3 regions of the Arthrobacter sp. Y3223166 genome follow, and region 3 is predicted to be linked to each of the others. Evidence: riboswitches for the same ligand, from Rfam matches in the RefSeq annotation. Region 3 holds a riboswitch; each other region holds the start of a gene.
What was found. A riboswitch is a leader RNA that binds a small molecule or an ion and turns the genes downstream of it on or off. The one in region 3 is predicted to bind S-adenosylmethionine.

Region 1: another riboswitch for S-adenosylmethionine. It lies ahead of AC5RUH_RS07950 (bifunctional o-acetylhomoserine/o-acetylserine sulfhydrylase); the one in region 3 lies ahead of AC5RUH_RS01620 (O-acetylhomoserine aminocarboxypropyltransferase/cysteine synthase family protein).
Region 2: another riboswitch for S-adenosylmethionine. It lies ahead of AC5RUH_RS09710 (flavin reductase family protein); the one in region 3 lies ahead of AC5RUH_RS01620 (O-acetylhomoserine aminocarboxypropyltransferase/cysteine synthase family protein).

What each region holds. Positions count from the first base shown of each region.
Region 1 is NZ_JBNHGE010000012.1:40,643-47,284, forward strand. It holds gene AC5RUH_RS07935 (SGNH/GDSL hydrolase family protein) at 1-577, shown strand, start outside; gene AC5RUH_RS07940 (winged helix DNA-binding domain-containing protein) at 590-1,756, shown strand; gene metX (homoserine O-acetyltransferase MetX) at 1,852-2,922, opposite strand; gene AC5RUH_RS07950 (bifunctional o-acetylhomoserine/o-acetylserine sulfhydrylase) at 3,003-4,328, opposite strand; SAM riboswitch class IV at 4,396-4,510, opposite strand; gene AC5RUH_RS07955 (VOC family protein) at 4,738-5,379, shown strand; gene AC5RUH_RS07960 (hypothetical protein) at 5,591-6,013, shown strand; gene AC5RUH_RS07965 (CPBP family intramembrane glutamic endopeptidase) at 6,167-6,642, opposite strand, start outside.
Region 2 is NZ_JBNHGE010000017.1:34,477-41,118, forward strand. It holds gene AC5RUH_RS09695 (hypothetical protein) at 1-7, shown strand, start outside; gene AC5RUH_RS09700 (alpha/beta hydrolase) at 194-1,210, shown strand; gene AC5RUH_RS09705 (aldo/keto reductase) at 1,347-2,336, shown strand; gene AC5RUH_RS09710 (flavin reductase family protein) at 2,388-2,894, opposite strand; SAM riboswitch class IV at 2,947-3,061, opposite strand; gene AC5RUH_RS09715 (prephenate dehydratase) at 3,225-4,094, opposite strand; gene AC5RUH_RS09720 (hypothetical protein) at 4,182-4,394, opposite strand; gene AC5RUH_RS09725 (amino acid ABC transporter ATP-binding protein) at 4,688-5,494, opposite strand; gene AC5RUH_RS09730 (amino acid ABC transporter permease) at 5,481-6,140, opposite strand; gene AC5RUH_RS09735 (amino acid ABC transporter substrate-binding protein) at 6,184-6,642, opposite strand, start outside.
Region 3 is NZ_JBNHGE010000002.1:4,442-11,083, forward strand. It holds partial or broken gene AC5RUH_RS01610 (Ig-like domain-containing protein) at 1-765, opposite strand, end outside; gene AC5RUH_RS01615 (CoA-binding protein) at 967-1,464, opposite strand; gene AC5RUH_RS01620 (O-acetylhomoserine aminocarboxypropyltransferase/cysteine synthase family protein) at 1,461-2,936, opposite strand; SAM riboswitch class I at 3,026-3,120, opposite strand; gene malQ (4-alpha-glucanotransferase) at 3,398-5,557, shown strand; gene AC5RUH_RS01630 (endonuclease domain-containing protein) at 5,996-6,642, shown strand, end outside.

The DNA of each region.
Region 1 (6,642 bases), on a different contig from region 3:
GCAGCCGGACCTCATTTCGATTTGCGCGGGCGGCAATGATGTGATCCGGCCGGGCGGCGACCCGGACGCCCTGGCGGAGAAGTTCGACCGCGCCGTCACCCGGCTGGCAGCGTCGCAAGCCACCATCGTCCTGTTTACCGCGCCCGACATCGGCGACACGCCCGTCATCGGCAGTGTCCGCGGCAAGGCCGCCATCTACAACGAGAACCTGCGCACGGTGGCGGCACGCCATAACGCCGTCGTGGCCGACATGTGGGCGCTGCGCCAGCTGAAGGCACCGCAGATGTGGGCGCCTGACAGGCTGCATTTCTCCCCGCTGGGGCACCACACCATCGCGGCCATGGTGCTGGACGCCCTCAACGTGGAGCATTCGCTGCAGCCCGAGACGCCCAAACCCTTGCCACCTAAGAACTGGCGCACCGCCCGCACCGAGGACCTGGTGTGGGCCCGCCAGCACCTGGTCCCGTGGGTCCTGCGCCGGGTCCGCCACCAGTCCTCGGGCGACGGGATCCTGCCCAAGCGGCCGGCCGCCGACCCCTTCTTCGGTCCGGGCATGCCTCCCGGCGCGGCCGGGTAACAGGAGCAGCCGGTGCAGCAGCCGAGTCCCCAGGAGATCCGCCGTCACCGGCTGCGGGCACAGCGGCTGTGGGACAGCCCCCGGGACGACGCCGCCTCCGCCTTGCGCTGGCTGCTCGCCTTCCAGTCCCAGGAATATGCCTATGCCCGCTGGTCGCTGGCGCAGCGCTGCGGCGGACCGGCACGGGACAACGCTGCAGAGGTGGATGCGGCGATCGTCGGCGGACGCATTCTGCGCACGCACGTCCTGCGGCCCACCTGGCACTTCGTGGCGGCCGCGGACCTGCGCTGGCTGATGCTGCTCTCCGGCCCCCGCCTCAAGGCAGGGAACAAGGGCCGGGACCGGCAGCTGGGACTGGATGAGGCAACGGTGGCGCGCAGCAACGACGTGCTGGCCGCGGCCGTCGCCGGAGGCCGGCACCTGACCCGGGACGAGCTCGCCGCCCGGCTCGCCCACGCGGCGCTGCTCAAGGACGACGGCGCGAGGCTGAACGGAGCGACGCTGCGCGGGCAGCGGCTGGGGCATCTTGTGTTCCATGCGGAGATGGACCGGGTGCTGGTGAACGGGCCTCCGCGGACCGCCGCGTCGGGCGCCGTGCAGCAGACGTACGCGGCCTTCGACGAGCGGGTACCGCCGCTGGCCGCGGACTTCGACCGCGACGCGGCGCTGGCCCAACTGACCGGGCGGTACTTCACCAGCCGCGGACCGGCCACCTTGAAGGACTGTTCCGACTGGTCCAAACTGCCTCAGGCGGACCTCAAGCGCGGCCTCGAAGCCGGGGGCCGAGACGGACTGGAAGTGTTCGAAACCGAGGGGCAACAGCTCTGGTACTCCCCCGCCGCCGGGACGATCGGCGGCGCCGCTGCGGCGGCGGGCGACGGACACCCGCGGGCGGACCTGATTCAGTGTTACGACGAATACGTCATGGGTTACACCAAGACCCGCGGCTATCTGGGCGGCAGCGCGCCGGCGGCGCCGGGCGGCGACGTGCCGATCCACGTGCTGCTGTTGGACGGACGGATGGCCGGCAACTGGAGACACGTCCTAGGGCCCGGCTCCGCCGAGCTGCGGCTCAAGCCGCTGCGGGTCTTGACCGAGCCGGAGCGGCAGGCCGTGGACGAGGCGGTGGAACGGTACGCGGCCTTCCTGCGGCGGCCGGTATCGCTCGAACTGACCTGACGCTCCGCTCCCCCTGATCGGGCGCAGCGGTGGGAATGGGCGCGGACGGCGGGCACCGACGTCGTACCGAGGCCGCTGTCACGCGGGCGGAAAAGTCAGGCGGGCGCGAAGAACGCCTCGGTGAGGGCCTCGTGCAGCTGGTGGATGTCGGTGAGGAAACCGTCGTGGCCCAGCGGCGTCTCGATGGTGTGGACCTTGACCGCCCCGGGCAACGCCTCGGCCAGCTGCCGCGACTGTTCGGGGAAGTACAGGCGATCGGAATCCACCGCGGCGACGAAGAACTGCGTGTCGGTGAGGCCGCCGAGCGACTGCTCCAGCGAGCCCCGGCCCCGGGCAACGTCGTGGCTGATGAGGGCCTCGGTGAGCAGGATGTAGCTGTTGGCGTCGAAGCGCGCGACGAGCTTGTCCGCCTGGTAGTCGAGGTAGCTTTCCACGGCATAGCGGCCACGGGCGGACGGCGTGATGCCGCCGTACGGCTGCTCCTCCGCCTGCGGCTTACGGCCGAACCTGTACTCCAGCTCCGGCTCCGAGCGGTAGTTGATGTGCGCGATCCGCCGGGCGATACCCAGTCCCGCCTCGGGAGCGGGGCCCCCGTAATAGTCGCCGCCGGAGAAGTGCGGGTCCAGCCGGATGGCCGCGACCTGCGCCTGCGCGAAGGCAATCTGTTCGGCGGTGCTCGCGGCGCCGCACGCCAGGACGGCGCACCGGGCCGTCCGCTCCGGGAACGTGGCAGCCCATTCAAGCGCGCGGGCGCCACCCATCGACCCGCCGAGCACCGTGTGCCAGCGCCGGATCCCCAGCGCGTCGGCCAGCCGCGCCTCGGCCCGGACCGAATCGCGGATCGTGACGAACGGGAAGCGTGAACCCCACGGCGTCCCGTCCGGAGCCGGCGACGAGGGACCGGTGGAGCCGTAGCAGCCGCCAATCATGTTGGCGGCCACGACGAAATAGCGCTCCGTGTCGATCGTGGCACCGGGGCCTACCAGGTCGTCCCACCAGCCGTCCTCGTCCGAGTAGCCGCGTGCGACATGCGTGCTGCCGGTCAGGGCGTGCTGGATCAGGACGGCGTTGGACGCGTCCGCATTCAGGGTGCCCCAGGTTTCAAAGGCGAGGACCACCTCGGGCAGATAGCCGCCGGCTTCCAGCTCCAGCGCACCAACCGGCATCCGGCGCAGGATGCCGTCGGTCGCCTGTTCCACCAGTTCCTGCGGTTGCACTATCGTCACGCTGCGCTCTACCTGCTTGCCTAGTCGTCCGCACCCTTGGCGGCACGGAAACCAGCCTCCAGGTCGGCGATGATGTCGTTGACGTTCTCGATGCCCACCGACAGCCGGACCAGACCGTCGGTCACCCCGGCCGCGACCCGTTCCGCGGCCGAGAGCTGGGCATGGGTGGTCGACGCCGGGTGGATCACCAGCGAGCGCACATCGCCCAGGTTGGCCACGTGGGAGTGCAGTTCAAGGCCGTCCACAAAGCGCTTCCCGGCCTCGATGCCGCCCTTGATTTGGAACGCGACGATGGCGCCGGTCCCCTTCGGGCCGTACTTGCGGCCGCGCTCATACCAGGGGCTGGAGGGCAGGCCGAGGTACGCGACCGAGGCAACGTCGTCGTGCTCTTCCAGGAATTCCGCCACCCTCTGCGCGTTGGCCACATGGCGCTCCACGCGCAGGCTCAGCGTCTCCAGCCCCTGGGCGATCAGGAATGCATTGAACGGCGAGATGGCGGACCCCAGGTCGCGCAGCAACTGCACCCGGGCCTTGAGGATGTAGGCCAGGTTGGCGCCCAGAGCGCCGCTGACGCCGAGGTCGCGGGCGAAGACCAGCCCGTTGTACGTGTCGTCCGGCGTGTTGAATCCCGGGAACTTTTCGGGGTCGGCGGCGAAATCGAACGTGCCGGCGTCGACGATCACGCCGCCGATCGCCGTCCCGTGGCCGCCGAGGTACTTGGTGGCCGAGTGGAGCACGATGTCGGCCCCCCACTCGATCGGACGGATCAGGTACGGGGTGGACAAGGTGTTGTCAACGATCAGCGGCACGCCGTTTTCGTGGGCGATGGCGCTGACCGACTCCAGGTCCAGCACGTCCTGGCGCGGGTTGGAGACGACCTCGCCGAAGAACGCCTTGGTGTTCGGCTTGACGGCATCGCGCCACTGCTGCAGGTTGTCCGGATCCTCGACGAAGGTGACCTCGATGCCGAACTTGGGCAGCGTGGTGCGCAGCAGGTTGTAGGTGCCGCCGTACAGGCTGGGGCTGGCCACGATGTGGTCGCCGGCCTCGGCCAGGTTGAGGATGGAGAACGTCGACGCGGCCTGGCCCGAAGCAAGCAGCAGGGCGCCGACGCCGCCCTCCAGGTTGGCGATCCGGGTCTCGACCGCTTCCTGGGTGGGGTTGCCGATCCTGGTGTAGATAGGTGCCAGTTCAGACAGGGCGAACCGGTCGGCCGCGCTCTGCGCGCTGGGGAACACGAATGACGTGGTCTGGTAGATCGGCAGTGCGCGGGCGCCCGTGGCGGCGTCCGGCTCCTGCCCTGCGTGAATCTGACGGGTTTCAAAGGACCAATCGACGTTGGACATGGTGCAACTCCTTCACTGGAAGGGGCCATCCGGGATCCGGCCGTGCCGGCATGTCTGTCCCGGGTGTGACCCGCGCTTGCGCACCGCCTTATGGCGGCTGCCTGGTCTTCACCCGGGGCACCCCACCGCGGTTGGAGGGTTGCCGGCCAGCAAACCGGGGTTTTGCGCTGGCACTCATGACCTGCCTCCAGTCTCCGCAGACAAGCCGGCGGCCGCAACAATATGACACCTTATGACTGGGCACCGGTCTCCGGACCGCCTGTCCGACCGTCCGCTTGTCACCGTTGCCGGCGCGTGCCAGCGAGGCGGAATTGCTGCCCGGGAAAGCCGCGTTCCGCAGGAGCCGCAAGTTCAGTGACTTAGGTCACCCTAAGTCGAGAGCGGGTTCACAAAGTGCCAAGATAATGCCATGCGCTTCGACCATGTTTCTTATGCTGCTGAACCCGACGGTCTGGCTGCCACCTCAGAGCGGATCTCCAAAGCCCTGGGCATCGACGCCGTCAAGGGCGGGGTTCACCCTCGCTTCGGCACCCGCAATATGATCTTCCCCCTCACGGACCACCATTACCTGGAGGTCGTGGAGGTGCTCGACCACCCCGCATCCGACAAGGCCCCCTTTGGCCAGGCCGTGCGGGCGCGGTCGGAAGCCGGCGGCGGCTGGATGGGCTGGTGCGTGGCGGTCGACGACCTGACCCCGTTCGAAGAACGGCTGGGCCGCCACGCGGTTCCCGGCAACCGCAAGTTCCCGGATGGGCAGGAACTGAGCTGGCAGCAGATCGGGATTAAGGGCCTCATCGCCGACCCGCAGGTGCCCTACATGTTGCGCTGGGACGACGGCACCGAACCGCTGCACCCGTCCAACGCCCGCCCCGCCACGGTCAAGCTGATCGGCCTGACCATCGCCGGCTCTTCCGAGCGGGTGGCGGACTGGCTGGGCACGCCTGTTGACGGCCTGCTGGACGACGTCAAGGTCGCCTGGACGGCACCGAACGGTACGCCGGGCATCCTGTCCGTCCGCTTCGAAACCGCCAACGGGATCGTCGAACTCTGAGTTCTCCCGGCATCGCTCCGTTTCGGGCGTCCGCTCCGCGTTATAGAAGGAGCAGACGCCCGAAACGGAGCTTTTGAGTGCACAAGCCCTCCAGATCGTCCTGCTGGGCATGCGCTTCGCGTGGACCGCTACCTCGGCTTTCCCGCCCTGCAGGCCACCCGGATTCTTGCTCTGGCCGGCCGGTTCTTTGCCACCGGGAAAGTCAAACCGCGTGAAACGGGTTTTCGCCTTCGCCAATCCCGCCTCGCAGTCGCCGGGCGAATCCTACTCCCGGGCTCTGATGTACCTGAACCACTTCCCGGAGCCGTTACTGCAGTACCCTGTCTTCGATCCGCAGGGAGTTCGTGTCGGCATCGTCGACTTCTACTGGGAACAATTTCGTCTTGCCGGCGAATTCGATGGTGCAGGAAAATACTCCCGAAACGAGTACCTTCGGAGCCGTAGTCCCGCCGCCGTAGTGGAGGCGGAAAAGAGGCGGGAGGACCGCATTCGGGCGACGGGGGCGGGAATGGTTCGCTGGATGTGGGACGCGCTCCAGCCCACAGGTACCGACACACCACTGGGTATCGTCCGGTCCCTTTCCATGGCGGGCCTTCCCCAGGACAGGTGGAACAACTCGTGGACGGGCACGTAGCGGTCAATTCTCCCCAGCACCACTCCTGACTTGGGGGCGGGCCGTTGCTCCGGTTTGGGCTGCGGCTCTGGGAAACAGCAGGAGCACGCGCCCCAGGCAAAGCTCCAATGATGGCCGGCTACGTGCCGATGGCCGGCAACTCTTTTGTGCCCGCTACGAGCCGATGCCGATGGCCGGCCCCAGCAGCGTGTAACCGACGAAGCCGGCAATATCCAGCAGGGCGTGCGCCACCACCAGCGGCATCACCCGCTTCACCTTCGTATAGGCGTAGCCGAAGATCAGGCCCATGAGGAAGTTCCCGATGCCCGGCCCGATGCCCTGGTAGAGGTGATAGGTCCCGCGCAGGGCGGCGCTGACGAAGATCGCGGACCAGATGCCCCAGCCGAACCTCGCGAAGCGGTTGAAGAGGTAGCCCACCATGACCACCTCTTCGAGGACCGCATGCCGCAGCGCGGACAGGACCAACACCGGAACCGTCCACCAGTATTCGTCCAGGGCCGCCGGGACAATGGCGGTGGTGATACCCAGGGCCCGGCCTGCGGCATAAACGCCCAGCGTCCCGACACCGATCACCAGCGCGAGCAAAAAGCCCAGGCCGAAGTCCAGCCGCGGCCGGGAAAACGTGAACC
Region 2 (6,642 bases), on a different contig from region 3:
CGGGTGACGTGGTTTCCCGCCCTTGGCGGGGAGCTGCAAGGCTTTTCGTCGGTGGGCCGTCCAGCCGTTTGCGGGTCTCACGTCCCTTCGCGGGCGGGGGGTTCCGACGGTTGACGGTCAGGCAGGGGAGGGGCTTGCCCCGCGGGCGGGGCGGGCTCACGATTGGTTCACTACCGGCCGATCGGAGGAAGCCATGCAGGTCCGTATCCGCCGCGCACTGACAGCAGTTGCCGTGCTCGTCGCCGTCCCGGCGGCCCTTGCCGGCGGCCTGGTCCTGTGGCTGCGCTTCAGCCCCCGGCCGCTGGCGGTGCTGCTGCGGGTGCTGTCGGAACGGGACGGCCGGCGCACGGCCCGCGCGATGGCCCGGCACGTGCCGGACGGAATCAGCGAAGTATTGGATCAGGAATACCTCAGCAACCACGGGCATACCCGCCTGGACGTGTTCTTCCCGGACAAGGCGGCCGAGGATTCGCTGCGCCTTCCGACAATTGTCTGGATCCACGGCGGGGCCTGGATCTCCGGCACCAAGAACGACGTCGCCAATTACCTGCGGATTCTCGCCTCCTACGGCTTCACCGCCGTGGGAGTGGACTATTCGCTGGCCCACGTGCGCCGCTACCCGGCGCCGGTGCGCCAGACGGCCGCCGCGCTGCGCTACCTGGAACACAACGCCGACCGGCTGCACATCGATACCGAGCGGATCGTGCTGGCCGGGGACTCTGCGGGCGCGCAAATTGCCGCACAACTGGCGCTGGTCATCGCCGATCCCGACTATGCCAAAAGGCTCGGCATTGCCTCGCCCATGAAGCCGGAGCGGCTGCGCGCGGTGCTGCTGCACTGCGGGGCGTACGACCTCTCGCTCGCCGGGGCGGACCAGGCCGGGAACCAGAACTACCTGCGCACGGTGCTGTGGTCCTACACCGGGGCCAAGGACTATCTGGAGCGTCCCTACGTCGCGCTGGCCTCCGTGGCCAAGCACGTGGGCGCCGGCTATCCGCCGGCTTTCGTGTCAGCGGGCAACACGGACCCGTTGCTGCCGCACTCGCTCGGGCTGGTCGAAGCGCTGCGGATCAAGGGCGCGGCCGTGGAGGAGTTCTTCCCCCACACGGAGGCCGGCCTAGGGCACCAGTTCCAGTTCAACCTGGAGTTGGAAGCGGCGTGGCAGGTGCTGGAGCGCAGCGTGGCGTTCCTCCGTCGCCACACCGGCTGATGCCACCCGAGTTGAATCGGCGCCCCGCTACGAGGGGTGTTCTTCGGTGTCTGCATCACCCGGGGCCGGCGCCGATGCCTCCCCCGGGCACCGCCGTCGTACGCTGGAAACCTGCCCAGCGAAGGGGGAACTATCAATGAACGACGCCGGCTCGCGCCTCATTTTCGGCTGCATGGGGTTGGGTGGGGGCTGGGGGAGCGGGCCGCTGGAAGCGGCCGATGTGGCGGCCGCGCACGCGGCCGTGGCGGCGGCGCTGGAGGCCGGGATCACGACCTTCGACCACGCCGACATCTACGCCCACGGCAAGGCCGAGGCCGCGTTCGGGCGGGTGCTGGCGGAAAGTCCCGAGCTGCGCGACTCGATCCGGCTGCAGGGCAAATGCGGCATCCGGCTGCCGGTCCCCGGCATGGTCGGGCACTACGACTCCTCGCGGGAAGCCATCCTGGCCCGCACCGACGAAAGCCTGCGCCGGCTGCACACCGATCACCTGGATACGCTGCTGATCCACCGGCCCGATCCGCTGACGCCGGCCGAGGAGATCGCCGCGGCGTTCAACGAGCTTCGGATGGCCGGGAAGGTACGCCGCCTTGGTGTCTCGAACATGTCCGGCGAACAGATGCGCTGGCTGCAGTCGGCGCTGGATGAACCGCTGGCGGTGAACCAGCTGGAAATGAGCCTGTACCGACGCGACTGGCTGGAGTCGGGGGTGCTGGTGAACCACCCGGAGGGACCGGGGATCAGCTTCCCGCACGGCACCTTGGAATACTGCGCCGCCCACGGGGTGGAGCTGCAGGCCTGGGGCGCGCTGGCCAAGGGCCGGTACAGCGGGCGTGCGGCAGCGGAGGCCGCGACACCGGATGCTTCCGCGCCCGCGGATGCCTCACCCCCGGCGGATCATGCAGCGGCAGCCCTGGTCACGGAACTTGCCCGGGACAAGGGGTGCCCGCCCGAGGCCGTGGTGCTGGGCTGGCTGCTGCGGCATCCGGCAGGCATCCGGCCGGTCGTCGGTACCAGCAGCCCGGACCGGATCCGGGCCTGTGCCGAGGCGGAAGCGGTTGGAGCATCGATGACCCGCGAGGAGTGGTACTCCCTGTGGGTGGCGGCCCGAGGCAGGCCGCTGCCTTAGCTGCCCCCGCCCGGCCCCGCCGGCTGCCGGCGGGGGCCGGGACCGTGGGTCCTAGACGAAGGCCGGCTGTTCCAACCGGCGGAACGCGGAATCGTGGAAGACCAGGGGCTCGTGGGTGCCGTCGTGCGTGGACAGTCCGTGCACCTGCAGCAGCACGACGTGGTGGTCCCCGGCCGGGACCTCCTGGTGCACCGAGCAGTCCAGCCAGAGCGCCGCGTCGTTGAGGAAAAGCGCGCCGTCGTCCGTGCCGTGCAGGCTCAGGCCGGCAAAGCGGTCACCGTTCCTGGACGCGATCTGGCGGCAGACGCCGTCGTGTCCGGTGCCGAGCACCGAGACGCCGATCCGGTTGGCCCGGCGGACCAGCGGCCAGGTCCGTGAGGTGTTTTGCACGGCGAACATCACCAGCGGCGGCTCGAGGGAGACGCCCACGGTGAACGAGGAGGCGACGATGCCCTGCGGCTCGCCGGCGACGGTCGCGCACAGCGCCGCGATGCCCGAGGGGAAGCGGCCGAAGGCGGAGCGCAACGTGTGGGGGGTCAGGTCATGGTGTAGCGACATGGCGTCCTTGGGGCTTGGGCGCATCCGCTGCGGCCGAGCTGCTGCGGGTGGATACGCGTACTTGCCTGCCGACATACCCGGCGGGCCGAATCATCACCTGGAGCACCCCGCTACGGTAGAGGGTTGCCGGCCAACCAGCCAGGGCTGTGAAGTTGGCGCTCTTGATTCGTCTCCACGCTAAGAGCGGGGAAGGGCCTGGGTCAAACGCCGGTAACAGTTCGTCAAATGCAGCGTTTTACTTCCGGGCGCCGCGAGGTGTCTGCTGCCCCGACGGGCGGCCGTGCGACGGCTGCTGCCCCGAAGGCTACTGTCCGACTGCTGGTCCCACGGCTACTGCGCGGCGGCGCCCGGGCGCACGGTCCGCTGCCGGAACGGATGCGCCGGGTAGACGCCCAGGATGCGGATTTCGGTGGTGAAGAAGTCCAGTTCCTCGAAGGCGTGGACCATGGCCGGATCGTCCGGGTGGCCTTCGACGTCCACCATGAACATGGTGGCGGCAAACTCGCCGCCCACCATGTAGCTCTCCAACCGGGTCATGTTGATGCCGTTGGTGGCGAAACCGCCCAGCGCCTTGTACAGCGCGGACGGCACGTTCCGCACGCGGAACACGAAGCTGGTTACGGCCGGACCGGGAAGTTCCTCGCGGGACGGGACCGGCCGGCGGTCGGCCAGCACCACGAACCGTGTGGTGTTCGTCGGATCGTCTTCGACCTTTTCCGCGAAAACCTCCAGACCGTAGAGTTCGGCGGCCATCGGCGGCGCCAGGGAGACCTTGGTCGGGTCGTTCCATTCGGCCACCTCCCGGGCCGAACCGGCGGTGTCGCCTGCGATGACCGGAGTGAGCCCGAGCCTGCGGATCAGCTTGCGGCACTGGCCCAAAGCATGGATGTGGCTGTGCACCTCCCGGGCCTGCTCCACGGTGGCCCCGCGTACGCCCAGCAGGCTGAAACGGATGGGCAGGAAGAATTCCTCCACGATCTGCAGGGTGGTCTTCGGCAGCAGGGCGTGGATGTCCGCCACCCGGCCGGCGATCGAGTTGTCGATGGGGATCATGGCCAGTTCCGCCTCGCCGCCGGTGACGGCAGCGAACGCATCCTCGAAGCTGGCACACGGCACCGCTTCCCAACCGGGGCGCACTTCCAGGCAAGCCATGTGGGAGTTCGAGCCGGGTTCACCTTGGTACGCAATCGCTGGAGCCATGGGCGAAATTATCCCACCGGGGCGGGCCGGCGCTTCATTCCGGGCAACCGGGCGGCGTCATATAACCGGGACCGGCCCGCCAACCGCTTAGTACAGATGCGATTCCTGGGTGATGCCGTAGGGCACGTCGTCGCTCAGCTCCACCGTAAACTGCCCGGGGCCGGTGCGAGTGACCAGGATGCCGCAATCGCCGTCGATGGCGGCGAGCTTTTGCAACTCTTCGACCGCAGCATTCAGGAGATCGTGTGCTTCGGAAGCCGTCTGTGCGGTCAACGACTTGGTAGCCAGGGAAGTGGCCATGGTTCTGCCTTTCGTGGCCGGAGGTTTCCGCGCAGGAGAAACGCGGGATGGAAGCTTCCGGCCGGAACGAGCCTGCCATGCGGAACGGTGCATGGAACTTTACATTCTGCCATCCCAGATGACATCAGATGAATTTCGCACCGGCGTGGCGTGCGCCACACCCGGCGCGGCGGCGTGGTGCTGGAAGCAGGTCAGGCGGGACCGCCGCGCGTGTTGGAAACCGGTCACGCGGGACCGCCGCGGATGCTGGAAGCGGTCGGGGGAGGGCGGGCCAGCCGGAAGTGAACCCGGTCCTAGAACGGGTTGAGCAGCCGGTGGACGAACTGCCGGGTGCGCTCCTCCCGCGGTTCGCGCAGCACCTGTTCGGGGTGTCCGCGTTCCACCACCACGCCGCCGTCCATGAACACCACTTCGCTGGCCACTTCACGGGCGAAGGCCAGCTCGTGGGTGACCAGGGCCATGGTCCAGCCCTCGTCAGCCAGTTCCTTGATCACGTGCAGCACGTCGCCCACCAGTTCAGGATCCAGTGCGGACGTGGGCTCGTCGAACAGCAGCAGCGAGGGTTTGAGCGCCAGCGCCCGGACAATGCCGACCCGCTGCTGCTGTCCGCCGGAGAGCTGATGCGGGTACTGGTCTTCCTTGCCGGAGAGCCCGACACGGTCCAGCAGCGACCTGGCCTCGCGCACCGCTTCGGCCTTGGACCGCTTCTGCACCTGGACCGGGCCCTCGATGATGTTCTGCAGCACGGTCATGTGCGGGAACAGGTTGTAGTGCTGGAACACCATGGCGCTGCGGTCGCGCAGGGCGGCGATCTGTTTTCGGTTCACCGGCGAACCGAAATCCACGGCCGGCCCGCCCGAAAAGGCGACCCGCCCGCCGTCGGGGATTTCCAAGCCGTTCAGGCAGCGCAGCACGGTGGTTTTGCCCGACCCGGAGGGTCCGATCAGGGCCAGTACCCCGCCCGTCTGGACGGAGAGGTCGATGGACTTGAGCACCTGGTTGCTGCCGAAGGACTTGCGCAGCCCCTCTACGGAGAGCACCGGCCCTGCGGCGGAGCCGGGCTGCGAAGCGGCGGCGGAGGGGACGTCAGTGGGCGACATAGCGGTCCAGCCTCTTCTCCAGTCGGGACTGCCCGGCGGAGAGCACCAGGCAGAACACCCAGTAGACCGCCGCGGCCTCAATGTAGAGCAGCATGAACTCCTGGCTGAACGCCGCGATTTCCTGGGCGGCCCGGAACGCCTCGGTGACCAGGATCAGGGAAGCGAGGGAGGTGTCCTTGACCAGCGAGATGAAGGTATTGGACAGCGGCGGCACCGACACCCGCGCTGCCTGCGGCAGGATGATGCGGCGCAGGGTGGTGGTGCCGGCCATGCCGATGGTGTGGCCGGCTTCCCACTGGCCCTTGGGGACGGACAGAATCGCGGCGCGGATGATTTCGGCCGCATAGCCGCCCACGTTCAGGGAGAACGCGATGATGGCGCTCGGCCACGGTTCAAGCACCACGCCGATCGACGGCAGGCCGTAGAAGATCACGAACAGCTGGACGAGCAGCGGGGTGCCGCGGATCACCGACACGTAGGCGCGCGCGATGCCGGCCAGGATCCGGTTGCGGCTCAAGCGCATCAGGGCCACGACGAGCGCCAGCAGCAGGCCGATGGCGAAGCTGGCCAGCGAGAGGGGGATGGTGCCGGTCAGCCCGCCCTGGACTATAGGCCAGAGCGAACTGCCGACGAGCTCCCAGTCGATGTCCATACGGTTACGTTAGCGTCTCCCTTTGAAGCGGCCGGATTTACTTGCTGACGTCCGCGCCGAAGTACTTCTCGGAGATCTTTGCCAGCGTGCCGTCGGCGCGCAGCTCCTCCAGCGCCGTGTTGAAGGCCTCGACCAGCTCGTCGCTGCCCTTCTGGAAGGCGAAGGCGCTCTGCGTTTCTTCGTCCGTTTCGGCGGCTACCTTGATGTCTTTGTTGTCGTTGGTGGCCTGGTAGTCCAGGTAGGTCAGCTTGTCGTTGACCGTGGCGTCCACCCGGCCCTGCTCCAGCAGCGAAACCGCCTGCGCCCAGCCCTCCACGGCCTCGACATTGGCTCCGGCGCCCTTGGCCAGTTTGTAGAAGTTGCTGGTCAGCGACTGGGCGGACGTTTTGCCCTCCAGATCCGCCAGGGAGGAAATGTCGTTGTTGTCCGACTTCACGACGACGACGCCGGTGCTGACCGTGTACGGGTCCGAGAAGTCGTACTTGGCCAGCCGGTC
Region 3 (6,642 bases):
GGTCTTCTTGGTGAAGTCGATGCCGTGGTCGAAAAACTGGCCGAAGAGGGCAAAGAAGCCGTTGTAGGGCGGCGAGAGCCCGAAGTCGGTGGTGACATTCGGGATGTCGAGTGTCTCGCCGTCGGGAACACAGTTCAGGGGCAGCCCCTCGTCGTCGCAGGGGACCGCCGTCGGGCCGTCGTTCACCGTCCGGTGCGCCTTGCCGGCCGCGGCGATCGCGGCCGGATTGGTGGAGGTCTGGTCCACGATGACGTTGCTGACGAAGCGCGGGTCCGCGTCCCGGATCATCGGAACGTTGACCGACTTGTACGACTGCCCGCCGGCGGTGGCCCGCCATTCCGGTTCTGCCAGCCGCGGGAAGGGCAGGCTGGCGGCGCCGAAGTGCCCTTGGTTGGGCACCAGGTTGTTGTCGGACCCGTCCACCGTGCGCAGCCCGTAGGGCAGCAGCGGATTGGCTATTTGGTTGGGGCCGGGGCCCAGGAGCGGCTGGCCCGGCACGGGTTTGCCCTCGGCGTCTTCCTTGGTGGCGTGGTTTTCCGCGATCTTGATTTGCTTCAGGATGAATCGCATGTCCCCGGCATTGAGGGTCAAGCCTTGGCCTACCGGCGCTGCCAACGCCGCGGGGGCGAGGGCGGAGGGCAGCACGCCCGCGCCCAGCACCAGCGCGGCGAGCCCGGCCGTAACTTTCCGGGGGAAGGATGGCCTCCCCTTGTCGGCACGTTCGGTGCCCCTCCTCGGTTGTGGATCGGTTGGTGCAGTAAACACGGTGACTCCCCTAGTCGAGTGATGTGTGGCTGGCCACAGCATCCGACGAGGACCTTGGGGAAATCCTTGAAGGCTCTTTCCGTCTACTTCCGGGCAGGAAAAAACCGGCCCCTTGCCCCCGGGCCTCCACGTGGAAGGCCGGGGGACAAGGGGCGGGGCGGCAGGCGGGCGGGGCGGTAGGCCCTCGGGGCGGCAGGCCCTCTAGACGGTCAGCTGCCGCTTCGAGGAGATCACACCCGTGTCGAAGCCGGCCAGGTGCAGGCCGCCGTGGAAGCGGGCGTGCTCGATCTTCACGCAGCGGTCCATCACCACGTTTAAGCCGGCGGCCTCGGCCTGGGCCGCAACCTCCTCGTGCCAGGAGCCCAGTTGCAGCCAGAGCGTCTTGGCGCCGACGGCCAGGGTTTCCTCCAAAACGGTGGGCAGGTCGTCGTGCCTGCGGAAGACATCCACCAGGTCCGGCACCTCGGGCAGGTCCGCCAGCGACTTGTACACCGGCTGACCCAGGATCTCCTTCGCCACCGGGTTCACGAAATACACCTTGTACGGCGAGCTGGACAGCAGGTACGTGGCCACGAAGTAGCTGGCCCGGCTCGGCTTGTCCGAGGCGCCGACGATGGCGATGGATTTGGTGTTGCGTAGGATGTTCAGACGCTCCGCGGCGGACGGGCCGATCCAGGTGCGTTCGGGTGTCGCGGTCACTTGGCGGCTCCTTCTTCGGCTTCGATCAGTTCTTCGACGGACTCGACTACGCGCGTTCCGGGCTCTGTCCGGGGGGAGCGCTCCGCCGGGATCGCGCAGGACTCGCCGGCATAGCTGGGCGAGGCGAACTCGGAGCTGTCGAACGCGGCGTCCTCATGGTCGCGGCTGGGGCCGTGCTCGGCGCCGGCCTGCTGCGAGGCGGCCAGCGCCTGGTCCAGGTCCCAGAGGATATCGTCCACGTCTTCCAGGCCCACGGAGATGCGGATCAGGTCCTCGGGCACGCCGGCGGCCACGAGCTGGTCGGCGGTGAGCTGCTGGTGCGTGGTCGATCCCGGGTGCAGCACCAGGGTGCGGGCGTCGCCGATGTTGGCCAGGTGGCTGGCCAGCTGCAGCGACTCGATGAACTTCTGGCCCGCGGTGCGGCCGCCCTTGACGCCGAAGCTGAACACGGATCCCACGCCCTTGGGCAGGTACTTCCGGCCCCGCTCGTAATGCGGGTGCGCGGGCAGGCCGGCGTAGCTGACCCAGGAGACGCGCTCGTCGGCTTCCAGCCATTCGGCCACGGTGCGGGCGTTGGCCAGGTGCTCGTCCATCCGCTGGGCCAGCGTTTCCACGCCCTGCAGCAGCTGGAACGCGGACTGCGCGGACAGCGACGGGCCGATGTCGCGCAGCTGCTCGGACCGGAGCTTGGTGAGGAAGCCGTACTCGCCGAAATTGCCCCACCAGGACACGTTGCCGTAGCTGGGCACCGGCTCGGTCATCTGCGGGAACTTGCCGTTGCCCCAGTTGAAACGCCCGGATTCGACGACGACGCCGCCCAGGGTGGTGCCGTGGCCGCCCAGGAACTTGGTGGCGGAGTGGATCACGATGTCCGCGCCGTGCTCGATCGGTCGGATCAGGTAGGGCGTGCTCAAGGTGGCGTCGACGACCAGGGGGATTCCGGCGTCGTGCGCCACAGCGGCCAGGCCGGCGAGGTCCGCGATGTCGCCCGACGGGTTGGCCACGATCTCCGTGTAGACGGCCTTGGTGTTCTCGCCGATGGCCGCGGCGAAGTCGGCGGGGGCGTTGGAGTCGACGAAGGTGGTCTCCACGCCGAACCGGCGCAGCGTCACGTCCAGCTGGGTGATGGTGCCGCCGTAGAGCTTGGACGAGGCCACGATGTGGTCGCCCGCGCCGGCCAGGGCCGCGAAGGTGATGAACTCGGCGGCCATGCCCGACGACGTCGCCACCGCGCCGATGCCGCCCTCGAGCGAGGCGATGCGCTCCTCGAACGCGGCGACCGTGGGGTTGCCGATGCGGGAGTAGATGTTGCCGTACTTCTGCAGTGCGAAGAGGTTCGCGGCGTCGTCTGTGTCCTTGAACACGAACGAGGTGCTCTGGTAGATCGGTACGGCCCGGGCACCGTGCTCGGCGTCGGGCGTGCCGCCGGCGTGCAGGGCGCGGGTGCGGAAACCGAATGTGCGTTCAGCCATCAGGCGCTTGCTCCTTCAAAACTTGGGTTCCCGGGCAATGACGTCCTTGGCGGCGCGGGCGCCGTCGGGATCAAAGATTGCTTGCGCTCTCTCCATCGCTTCTGGCGGTAGCACCTTTCCGGTGGCGTCCGGATGGTTGCTGCGGTGTCAAAGAGCCAGATCTCTCAACCGCTCGGGATGGTCCCGTCCATTCTCGCAACCAACCGCCGCGGCAGCAAAGAATGTTGAGCCGCGTTGCGTCCGGGGTTGGGGCGCCCGTGCTTGCGGCGGGCGCCTTGCGGTCGCCCGGCTTGTGAATGCCCGGCACGACGGCGGTGCCGGCCGCTCGCGGTCCGCCGCGCAATGCCCTGCTTGCGAATGCCCGGACGACGGCGGTGCCCGCCGCTCGGCGGCACGATCTTCGCCTGGCCCGCTGAGGAGGGACGTTCCCGCGTCCGGACAGTTCACCGTAGATTGGGTCTATGGCTGAACTTTCGGCGCTGCAGCGCCTCGCGGGGAAACATGGCGTTGGCATTACCTTCCATGGCTGGGACGGGGGCGAGAAGACAGTCAGTGAGGCAACGCTGGTTTCCGTCCTCACCGCGCTGGACGTCCCCTGTGCCACCGACGACGATGTGACGGCTTCCCTCCGAGCCGCTGAACTGGTACCGGTGCAGCGCACGCTGCCGCCCGCCGTCGTCGTCCGCCAAGGCACCGCCACCGAGGTTCCGGTCAACGCGCCGCCCGGCGTCCGTCCTCGGGTCCGGATCCTGCTGGAGGACGGCTCCCGGCGCGACGTCGAGGTGCTGGCCGGCGGGTCGGAGGATGCGGAAGGTGCCCCGCCTGTTCGTTTCACGGCGGTGGTGCCGGCCGACATCCCGCTGGGCTGGCACACGCTGGAGGTAGCGGAACAGTCGGAGGGGATCGAGTCTGGGACCGGTGCGGCCCCGGCCCAGTCGGAGGCGATGGAGCCCGGAACCGGCGCGGCCGCGGAACCAGCCGACAGCGAGGCACGGTGCGCCCTCGTGGTCACCCCGCGGCGCCTGACCACCGCGGACCGCCTGCCCCGGACGTGGGGGTTGATGGCACAGCTGTACTCCGTGCGCTCGCGGTCCTCCTGGGGCATCGGCGACCTGCATGACCTGGCCAGCCTCGCCGGGACGGCTGCCGCGAAGGGCGCGGGGTTCGTCCTGATCAACCCGCTGCACGCGGCGCAGCCGAAACCGCCGGTGGAGCCCTCGCCCTACCTGCCCTCCACGCGCCGGTTCGTCAATCCCCTGTACCTGCGGGTCGAGGACGTGCCCGAAGCCAGCGGCGTCCCGCTGGCCAACAACTTCCACGACGCGAACCTGGACGCCGTCATCCTGGACCGCGACCCGGTTTTTGCGGCCAAGCTGCAGGCTCTGGAAACGGTCTTCGCGGTGCCCCGGTCCGCGGAACGGCAGCAGCGGTTCGAAGCCTTCCGCGCGCAGGAAGGCGAGGGGCTGGAGCGGTTTGCCCTGTGGTGTGCCATGGCCGAAACTGTTCCGGCCGGGGCACCGGAGTGGTCCGATGCCGCTTTCGTCGAAGCACAGCGGAGCGAGCTGAAGGACCGCATCGAGTTCCATCAATGGCTGCAGTGGCTGTGCGACGAGCAGCTCGAGGCGGCGCAGGGCAGCGCCCTCGACGCGGGAATGAACATCGGGATAGTGCACGATCTCGCCGTCGGCGTCCATCCCACCGGCGCCGATGCCTGGACGTTGCAGGATGTGCTGACCCCCGGCATCTCCGTGGGTGCGCCGCCGGACATGTTTAACCAACAGGGCCAGGACTGGTCACAGCCCCCGTGGCATCCGCACCGCCTGGCCGAATCCGGCTATGTTGCCTACCGGGACATGCTGCGGACCGTCCTGCGGCACGCCGGCGGCATCCGGGTGGACCATATCCTGGGGCTGTTCCGGCTGTGGTGGATTCCCGCCGGCAGCCCTCCCGGCGAAGGCGCCTACGTGTACTACGATCACGAGGCCTTGATAGGCATCCTCGCCCTGGAAGCGGAACGGGCCGGCGTCGTCGTTATTGGCGAAGACCTCGGGGTGTTCGAGCCGGGCGTGCAGGACTACCTGGCCGAGCGCGGCATCCTGGGGACCTCCATCCTGTGGTTTGAGTACGAGGACGGCAGCCCCCGCGCACCCGAGCGCTACCGCCGTTCCTGCCTGACCAGCGTCACCACGCACGACCTGCCGCCTACCGCCGGCTACCTGGCGGGCAAGCACGTGGAGTTGCGCGAATCGCTGGGCCTGCTGAACCGGCCGGTGGAGGAGGAACGGGCTTTGGACCAGGCAGCCCAAGAGGCAGTGCTCTCCACGGTGCGCTCGCGGGTGCCGGCCGCCCCACCGCACGACGACGGCGCCGGCCCCGCCGCCGAACAACGCACCGTCGAGGCGCTGCACGCGTTCATCACGCAGACCCCCTCGGTGCTGCTGGGCGTTGCGCTCACTGACGCTGTGGGGGAGCTTCGGACCCAGAACCAGCCGGGCACCGCGGACGAATACCCGAACTGGCGGATTCCGCTGGCCGGGCCGGACGGGGCGTCGGTCCTGATCGAGGACCTGGCCGCCAACGAGCGGTTCGACTCGCTGGTGCGCGCCCTGGGTCAGGACTAGGCGGGTCCACGCCGAGCCGGGAAGCCTCTCGCGACCCCGCCGGCGCGTCGCACCGGCGTCGGCCGGGGCTCCCCCTTGGACGGACGCGGAACGCACCGGCGTCGGCCGGGGCTCCCCCTTGGACGGACGCGGAACGCACCGGCGTCGGCCGGGGCTCCCCCTTGGACGGACGCGGAACGCATCGTCGCCCGCGTCGAATGGCCGTGCGCCCTGCCAAGGAACGGGGGCTGCTGAACGTGACCAGTTGTCCACCTTCAGCAGGAACTGTCCGTGTCTTGGAGCGGGGTCTGGCGCTGACTAGGACAAACGCAGAAGCTTCCCGCAAAACGTGGAGAGTCCCGCGGCGTGGCCGGGTCTCTGCAGCCGGGCAGCAGCACGTTGTCCACAGGGAGTGCGGGGATCTAGCTGTCCGCCGCCGCAGCCTGCATGCTCGTGGTCATGGATGAGGTGATAGCTGGTTACGTTGAACGGCGCGGTGGAACACTCCCAACCGGCGAACTGGCGCGCTGCGGTTTCAGCCGAGACCAGATCAAGGCAGCCGTCAAGAACGGCGCGATCACTGTGCTCCGCCAAGGAATCGTCGGTACGGAGAAGGCCGATGCGAACGTACGCGTCGCCGTGCTGGCCAACGGATTGATTACCTGCATTTCAGCGGCTCGGGAACTGGGGCTTTGGACGATCAAAGACCCGGATCAACTGCACCTGTGGACGCTTCACAGCCGGCAGCCGCCGTCCACTGTGAAGCACCGGGGCGAATTGCTGGGGAGGCAGCGGCCTGGGAGCTATGTGAGCATTTTGGACTGCGTACTGCATGCCATCCGATGCAGGCCGCGGCTGGAGGCGTTGGTCGTAGCGGAATCGGCCGTGCGCAGGGGTGTCGTTACCAAAGCCGAACTGGTGGAGCGGCTTCCAGGCAAACGCAACGGCATGCGTCGGGCCGTCGTTCTGAGCATCGGTGACGACGCCGATTCGCCGCTCGAGATTATCGCCCGCGACCTGTTCCGCACGGTCGGGCTTCGGGTGGAAACCCAGGTGCCGGTCCAGGGGCTTGGACGAGTGGACATGGTGGTGGAAGGTTGCCTCAT